DNA from 2 places in the Shinella sedimenti genome. Region 2 is predicted to be linked to the other one. Evidence: predicted binding sites of a transcription regulator. Region 2 holds the regulator's gene; the other holds the start of a gene.
The links. The regulator HrcA, encoded in region 2, represses chaperone genes, less so after heat shock. The targets are predictions, from matches to a motif close to GTTAGCACTCNCNNNNNGNGAGTGCTAAC.

Region 1 (4,415 bases), on a different contig from region 2:
GAAGGCTTGGGAAAGTCCTTCGGCCTCAAAAGTGCCGCCACCGCCATAGACGGCAACGACGTGCTGCTGCGGCACTACGCTGACAACGGTGTCGCCGGATGCGGCAAAACCCTGCGAGCGGAAGAGATAGAGGGGGCTGGGCTCGCCACTCTTCCGCGCGTCAGAAACAGAGGCGCTGGTCGATCTCGCCGAGCGGTCGCACGCCTGAAAGAAGCGCACGCGCTTCCTCTTCGTCGCGCTTCATCTGCACGACGAGCGCGTCGAGACCATCGAATTTCAGTTCGTCACGCAGATGGCCGAAGAAGGAGACGGCGGAGATTTCGCCGTAGAGATCGCCGGAAAAATCGAAAAGGAAAGTTTCGAGCAGCGGCGCACCGTTCGACGTGACGGTCGGGCGGCGGCCGAAGCTCGCGACGCCGTCATGCAGACTGCCGTCGGGACGGCGGAAGCGCACGGCATAGATACCGTTGCGCAGTTCCACTTCCGGCGGAAGCGCCATGTTGGCGGTGGGGTAGCCAAGGGTGCGGCCGAGCTTCTTGCCGTCGATGACCTCGGCCTCGACCGTATATCGATAGCCGAGCAGGCCGGCGGCTTCGGTAACCGTGCCCTCGCCGAGCAGAGACCGGATAACGCTGGAGGAGATGACCGAGGCGTTCTCGTCGCGGAAGGCATCGACCAGTGTGACGCCGAAACCGTTGTCCTGTCCGGCCGCCATCAGGAAGGCGGGGCCGCCTTCCCTGCCCTTGCCGAAATGGAAATCGAAGCCGGTGACGACTTCCGAGGCGTGCAGCCATTCGAGGAGGACAGCGCCAATGAAATCATGCGCCGACATTTCCGAGAAGGTGCGGTCGAACGGGTATTCGATGACGGCGGAAAAGCCCATGCCTTCCAGGATACGGGCTTTGAGGGGGGCAGGCGTCAGCCGGAAGACGGGCGTATCCGGCCGGAAGATCGTGCGCGGATGCGGCTCGAAGGTCAGAACCAGAGCGGGGACGCCGCGGCTCTTGGCAATGTCCAGCGCTCTTTGCAGCACGGCCTGATGGCCACGATGCACGCCGTCGAAATTGCCGATCGCGATGACGCCGCCGCGCAGGTGCTCCGGCAGCAGCTGTTTCGTCTCGTTCCTGTGAAATACCGTCATGACGACCGTCTCCGTCCCGTCACTGCAGCCGGGGCATCCACCATTTCGGGTGGGCCTGTTCCTGATCCAGGAAGGCAGCGAGCTTCACCTCGTCGGTGCGGCCGCCTTCGACATAATGCTGGGCGTGGATACCGCCGGATATGTAGAGCACATCTAGGCCATAGGCCTCGGCCCCGCGCACGTCGGTCGGCATGCCGTCGCCGACGGCGATGACGCGCGACAGATCGAAGTCGCCGCGCACGTCGCGCGCCTCGGCGATCGCCTTGTCGTAGATCGGGCGGTGCGGCTTGCCGGCGATCTCCGTCGTGCAGCCGAGTTCCTCATAGACCTTGGCGAGGGCACCGGCGCAGGCGATGAGCCTGTGGCCGCGCTCGACGACGAGGTCCGGGTTGGCGCAAATGAAAGGCAGCTTGCGGGCGGCGAGTGCAGTGAGTTCCTCGCGGTAGTCCTCGACGGTTTCCTTCTCGTCCTCGCGCAGGCCCGCGCAGACGACGATACCGGCTTCGTCCATGCCGACCGGTTCCACGTCGAGACCATCGAGCAGCGGCAGGTCCTTCTCGGCGCCGATGAAATAGACCTTCTCGGGCCCGTTGGCGATCAGCGCCCGGGTGACGTCGCCGGAGGTGACGATGCGGTCATAGGCGTCGTCACCGACGCCCAGCCCACGGATCTGCACCTTCACGCCAGGATGGGGGCGCGGCGAATTGGTGATGAGCACGACGGTCATGCCGGCCGCACGGGCTTCTGCGAGCGCTTCCGATGCATAGGAGAAGGCCTCTACCCCGTTGTGCAACACGCCCCAGACGTCGCAGAGCATCACGTCGTAGTGCGCGGCGATGTCGCGGATGGATTGGATGCGGTGGGACATGGGGGAGTTCCGTATCGAGATCAGGCCCGCGTGACATCGCAAAGCGACGCCAAGAAAACAAGCCTCTCCCTGCAATTTTGGCGCATCCACAGGCAAAGTTGCGAAAATTCACACGACCGCCTTGATGGCGTGGCAGGACGTTCCCATCTGCCGGCCGCGGCAACCGCCAACGGTAAAGAATTTTCCGAAGGCAGTTCTTGACTCGAGAGAAAGCCCCCCTTATCTCGAAGCCGCTAGCACTCTCCAACGATGAGTGCTAACAATAATCCATCGGACCCGCTCTGGGTTCGCAATGTCATTTGATCGAGGGATTAGACAATGGCAAGCACCACCTTCCGCCCGCTTCACGACCGCGTCGTCGTTCGTCGCGTCGAATCCGAAGCCAAGACCAAGGGCGGCATCATCATTCCGGATACCGCCAAGGAAAAGCCGCAGGAAGGCGAAATCGTCGCTGTCGGCACCGGCGCTCGTGACGAGTCCGGCAAGGTTATTCCGCTGGATGTCAAGGCTGGCGACCGCGTCCTGTTCGGCAAGTGGTCGGGCACCGAAGTCAAGCTCGACGGCGAAGACCTTCTGATCATGAAGGAAGCCGACATCATGGGCATCATCGGCTGATCAGCCGGTAACCCGTTCCGCAATTCGCTGATATCTACTCAGGAGTCCTCACAATGGCAGCCAAAGAAGTCAAATTCGGCCGCACCGCGCGCGAAAAGATGCTGCGCGGCGTCGATATCCTCGCAGACGCAGTCAAGGTAACGCTTGGCCCGAAGGGTCGTAACGTCGTCATCGACAAGTCCTTCGGCGCTCCGCGCATCACCAAGGACGGCGTTTCCGTCGCCAAGGAAATCGAACTGGACGACAAGTTCGAGAACATGGGCGCCCAGCTCGTTCGCGAAGTCGCTTCCAAGACCAACGACATCGCCGGCGACGGCACCACGACCGCAACCGTTCTTGCGCAGGCTATCGTTCGCGAAGGCCACAAGGCCGTTGCTGCCGGCATGAACCCGATGGACCTCAAGCGCGGTATCGATCTCGCCGTCACGGAAGTCGTCAAGGATCTCCAGGCCAAGGCCAAGAAGATCAACACCTCGGAAGAAGTTGCCCAGGTCGGCACGATCTCCGCAAACGGCGACAAGCAGGTCGGTCTCGACATTGCTGAAGCCATGCAGAAGGTCGGCAACGAAGGCGTCATCACGGTTGAAGAAGCCAAGACCGCCGAAACCGAACTCGAAGTCGTCGAAGGCATGCAGTTCGACCGCGGCTACCTGTCGCCCTACTTCGTGACCAACCCGGAAAAGATGGTCGCCGATCTCGAAGACGCTTACATTCTCCTCCACGAGAAGAAGCTTTCGAACCTCCAGGCCATGCTCCCGGTTCTCGAAGCTGTCGTCCAGACCGGCAAGCCGCTGGTCATCATCGCTGAAGACGTCGAAGGCGAAGCCCTTGCTACGCTCGTCGTCAACAAGCTGCGTGGCGGCCTCAAGATCGCTGCCGTCAAGGCTCCGGGCTTCGGCGACCGCCGCAAGGCCATGCTGGAAGACATCGCCATCCTGACGGGCGGCACGGTCATCTCCGAAGACCTCGGCATCAAGCTCGAAAACGTAACGCTCGACATGCTCGGCCGTTCGAAGAAGGTTTCGATCTCCAAGGAAAACACGACGATCGTCGACGGTGCCGGCCAGAAGGCTGAAATCGAAGGCCGCGTTGCGCAGATCAAGGCCCAGATCGAAGAAACCACCTCCGACTACGACCGCGAGAAGCTGCAGGAACGTCTTGCCAAGCTCGCTGGCGGCGTTGCCGTCATCCGCGTCGGCGGTTCGACGGAAGTCGAAGTGAAGGAAAAGAAGGACCGCATCGACGACGCCCTCAACGCGACGCGCGCTGCCGTTCAGGAAGGCATCGTACCAGGCGGTGGCGTTGCCCTGCTCCGTTCTTCCACAAAAATCACCGTCAAGGGTGAGAACGCAGACCAGGAAGCCGGCGTCAACATCATCCGCCGCGCCCTCCAGGCTCTGGTTCGCCAGATCGCGGACAACGCAGGTGACGAAGCCTCCATCGTCGTCGGCAAGATCCTCGAGAAGAACGAAGACAACTACGGCTACAACGCCCAGACCGGCGAATACGGCGACCTGATCGCGCTTGGCATCGTCGATCCGGTCAAGGTTGTCCGCACGGCTCTGCAGAACGCAGCTTCGGTTGCCTCGCTGCTGATCACGACGGAAGCCATGATCGCCGAACTGCCGAAGAAGGACGCTCCGGCCGGCATGCCTGGCGGCATGGGCGGCATGGGCGGCATGGACATGATGTGATAGGCGAAAGCCTTCACATCTGAGCCATCCGGTTCAGTTGGGAAAGGGCGGTCTTCGGACCGCCCTTTTTGTTTTGCGGTAACCGGCCTGCAACGTT
Region 2 (4,415 bases):
GGGCAGATCACCTCAAGGCCCTGTCGCGCATCGCGCGCGTGCTGCGCGATCCCGCGATGGTCGCCAAGTTGCGTGCGTCCGACAACGAAAGCGCCATTTATGCCTGCCTCAGCGAGGAACAGGCGTCCGCGGCCTGAGGCCGCTCATCTCTGCATGAAAAAACCGGCGGCCTCGCGGCCGCCGGTTTTTGTTTGTCCTGCCGAACCTATCGGACGATCAGGCGTCCGCGGCATTCGCCTCGCCGGACGGCGCCTTCGGGCCGCCCTTGGACACGCCGACCATGGCCGGACGCAACACGCGCTCGCCAATCGTGAAGCCGGCCTGCACGACCTGAACGACCGTATTGTTGGCGACATCGGGGTTGGGCACTTCGAACATTGCCTGGTGGAAGTTCGGGTCGAACTTCTCGCCCATCGGATCGAGCTTGCGCACGCCGTGGCGCTCGAGGGCGCCGAGCATGGAACGCTCGGTCATTTCCACGCCCTCGGCCAGTGCCTTCAGGCTCGCATCGCTCTCCAGCGCATCGGCCGGGATGGCATCGAGCGCACGGCGCAGATTGTCGGAGACCGCCAGCATGTCGCGGGCGAAACCGGCGACGGAATAGGACTTGGCATCCTTCACATCGCGTTCGGTGCGACGGCGCAGATTGTCCATCTCGGCGGCGAGCCGCAGGTATTTGTCACGAAGATCGGCATTTTCTGCGCGCAGAACGTCCAGCGGATCGGGCGTGGCGACGGCCTCCTCCTCGATGATCGCGTCCTCTGCGGCTGCATCCGCGGCGAGATTGCTGTCCACCGCTTCGTCAGGTCCGTGTTTCTTGCTCTCGTCGGTCATGACGTACTCCGAATTGCAACTGTTGGGGTTTGGGCCCGATATCGAGGTTTAGACCCGAAAAATCAAGGGCTGAAGGGGTGAATAGCGGCTCTCAGCGCGAAAGCCGCGACATCAGTTGGGCCGTATAGTCCACCATGGGCACAATACGGGAATAATTCAGCCGTGTCGGACCGATAACGCCCACGGCGCCGACGATCTTGTCGTCGCCGTCGCGATAGGGCGCAACGATCAGCGAGGAGCCGGAAAGCGAGAACAGCTTGTTCTCCGAGCCGATGAAGATGCGGACCCCCGGGCCGGTCTCAGCGAGGTTCAGCAACTCGATCAGGCTGTCCTTGCGCTCAAGGTCGTCGAACAGCAGGCGCAGGCGATCGATATCATCAGCTCCGGCCAGCCCTTCCAGAAGATTGGCCCGGCCGCGCACGATGAGCCGCGTCGCCTTGCTTTCCTCGAAGTCGCCCGACCAGACGGCGAGGCCGCGCTCCACGAGATCCTGCGACAACCGGTCGAGCTCGCGGCTGATCTCGCCGCGCAGCCGCTCGAGCTGCGAGCGCGCTTCCAGCAGCGTGTTGCCAGCCAGATGCGCGTTGAGGAAATTGGCGGCCTCGGTGAGCTGCGAACTGGTGACACCCGCCGGCAGTTCGATAATGCGGTTTTCCACCTGGTCGTGATCGCCGACAAGCACGACCAGCGCCTTGGTCGGTTCCAGGCGGATGAACTCGACATGCTTGAGGACGGCGTCGTTCTTCGTGGTGATGACAAGGCCCGCACCGCGCGACATGCCTGACAGCGCCTGGCTCGCCTCGCTCATCATGGTCTCGACCGCGCCGTGCTTCTGGCCATGCGGGCGTACATGCCGCTCGATGGAGGCGCGGTCCTCCGCCGAGATGTTGCCGACCTGCATAAAGGCATCGACGAAAAAGCGAAGACCAAGCTGCGTGGGCAGCCGTCCGGCGCTGATATGGGGGGAATAGATGAGACCGAGCTCTTCCAGATCGCTCATCACATTGCGCACGGAGGCCGGCGAGAGCGACATGGGCAGGATGCGGGAAAGATTTCGCGACCCCAGCGGCTCGCCGCTTTCCAGATAGCTTTCCACGATGCGGCGGAAGACTTCCCCTGAACGCTCGTCCAGTGCCGCCTGAACGTCAGGACCCGGAGATCTCAAAACCATCGTCTGTCTGCAACCCTGTTACTCCACCGGAATATAGTGATTTCCAAGGGCAGCGCAAAACGGATTTTCCAACCAGTTGCCGCACCGGCATTCCCTCGCCCGGCGAAACGGTCTAAAGCACTCCCACCATACCAATAAGGAGTTCGCAATGCGGCCGTCCGGCAGAAAAACCGATCAGATGCGCAAGGTTTCTTTCGAGCGCAACGTTTCCAAGCATGCCGAAGGGTCCTGTCTCGTCAAGTTCGGCGACACGCATGTTCTGGTCACTGCAAGCCTTGAGGACAAGACGCCGCCGTGGCTGCGCAACAGCGGCAAGGGCTGGGTGACCGCCGAATACGGCATGCTGCCCCGCGCGACCGGCGACCGCATGCGGCGCGAAGCCGCTGCCGGCAAGCAGGGAGGCCGCACGCAGGAAATCCAGCGCCTTATCGGCCGGTCGCTGCGCGCCATCGTCGACCTCGAAGCGCTCGGCGAACGCCAGATCACCATCGACTGCGACGTCATCCAGGCCGATGGCGGCACCCGCACCGCCTCCATCACCGGCGCCTGGGTGGCCCTGCACGACTGCCTGAAGTGGATGGAAGCCCGCAGCATGATCAAGACCGACAAGGTGTTGAAGGATCACGTTGCGGCCATCTCCTGCGGCATCTTCGCCGCCCAGTCGGTGATTGACCTCGATTACCTCGAAGATTCCGCCGCCGAAACCGACGCGAACTTCGTCATGACCGGTTCGGGCGGCATCGTCGAGATCCAGGGCACCGCCGAGGGCAAGCCGTTCACCGAGGAGGAATTCGCCTCGCTGATGCTGCTCGCCCGCAACGGCATTGCCGAACTCGTCGAGATGCAGAAGCAGGCCATCGCCTGAGAGGGATTTGCCCATGGCCGCCGCGCTCGAAGGTATTCTCGAAACCGCGCTCTATGCGGACGACCTCGACGCGGCGGAAGCCTTCTACGGCGAGTTGCTCGGACTACAGAAGATAACGCGGCAGGCAAACCGCCACGTCTTCTTCCGCTGCGGCCCCGGCGTTCTCCTGATCTTCAATCCGCAGGAGACCATCGAACCACCGCCGCCCCATGCCTTCCCCGTGCCGGTGCACGGCGCGCGGGGTCCCGGCCATGTCTGCTTTCGCGTTCCCGGCCGGGAGCTTGATTTCTGGGTGCAAAAGCTCGTAGAAGCCGGCATCACTATCGAAGCGGATTTTCATTGGCCGAACGGCGCCCGCTCCATCTATTTCCGTGACCCCGCCGGCAACAGCCTCGAATGTGCCGAACCCGGCCTGTGGAACATCGCCTAGGGAAACCTCATGCGCAAGCTCGATACCAAGACGATCGTCGTCGCCAGTCACAATGCAGGTAAGATCCGCGAGATCGAGGACCTGATCGGTCCCTTCGGCTTCTCGGCGAAATCCGCCGCCGAACTGAACTTCGAAGAGCCCGATGAAACCGGCACGACCTTCGAGGAGAACGCCACCATCAAGGCGCTCGCCTCGGCAAAGGCATCCGGCCTGCCCGCGCTTTCGGACGATTCCGGCATCGTCATCGATGCCCTTGATGGCGCACCCGGCGTCTACACCGCAAACTGGGCGGAAACGGCGACCGGCACGCGCGACTTCGCCATGGCCATGGAAAAGGTCGAGAAGGCGCTTGCCGAGAAGGGCGCAACGGAGGCCAAGGACCGCACCGCGCGCTTCGTCTCCGTGCTCTGCCTCGCCTGGCCGGACGGTCATACCGAACTCTTCCGCGGCGAAGTCGAGGGGCATGTCGTGTGGCCGCCGCGTGGTACCAGCGGCTTTGGCTACGACCCCATATTCCAGCCGGAAGGCTATGAGACGACGTTCGGCGAGATGAGCGCCGAGGACAAGCACGGCTGGAAGCCGGGCGACGCGGCTGCGTTGTCGCATCGCGCCCGCGCCTTCACGATCTTCGTCGAAACCTGCCTGAAGGCGTAAACGACACATGACGGCAGTGCCCTTCGACATGCGGCCGAGCATCCTGACGGATCTCTCCGATCCCGGCTTCGGCGTGTATGTGCACTGGCCGTTCTGTGCCGCCAAATGCCCCTATTGCGACTTCAACAGCCACGTCCGACACCAGCCGGTCGACCAGCCGCGTTTCGTGCAGGCCTTCCTGAAGGAAATGGCGACGATGCGCCGCGTGACGGGCTCGCGCACCGTCACCAGCATCTTCATGGGCGGTGGCACGCCGTCGCTGATGGCACCGGAAACGGTGGATGCCATTCTCAACGGCATCGCGCGGCACTGGCATGTGCCTGACGGTATAGAGATCACCCTGGAGGCCAACCCGTCCAGCGTGGAGGCGGAGCGCTTCCGCGGCTATCGCGCCGCCGGCGTCAACCGCGTCTCGCTCGGCGTGCAGGCGCTGAACGACCGCGACCTGAAATTTCTCGGAC

Region 1: a site for HrcA is predicted at 2,242-2,270, ahead of groES (co-chaperone GroES). Genes of this name have one in related genera too.

The regions. Positions count from the first base shown of each region.
Region 1 is NZ_JAKVIN010000009.1:186,796-191,210, forward strand. Features, by position in the region: gene MKI86_RS20720 (hypothetical protein) at 1-219, opposite strand, end outside; gene MKI86_RS20725 (bifunctional riboflavin kinase/FAD synthetase) at 161-1,141, opposite strand; gene MKI86_RS20730 (TIGR01459 family HAD-type hydrolase) at 1,161-2,009, opposite strand; gene groES (co-chaperone GroES) at 2,328-2,624, shown strand; gene groL (chaperonin GroEL) at 2,678-4,318, shown strand.
Region 2 is NZ_JAKVIN010000003.1:178,058-182,472, reverse strand. Features, by position in the region: gene ptsN (PTS IIA-like nitrogen regulatory protein PtsN) at 1-137, shown strand, start outside; gene grpE (nucleotide exchange factor GrpE) at 217-834, opposite strand; gene hrcA (heat-inducible transcriptional repressor HrcA) at 926-2,005, opposite strand; gene rph (ribonuclease PH) at 2,154-2,870, shown strand; gene MKI86_RS08245 (VOC family protein) at 2,884-3,300, shown strand; gene rdgB (RdgB/HAM1 family non-canonical purine NTP pyrophosphatase) at 3,310-3,954, shown strand; gene hemW (radical SAM family heme chaperone HemW) at 3,962-4,415, shown strand, end outside.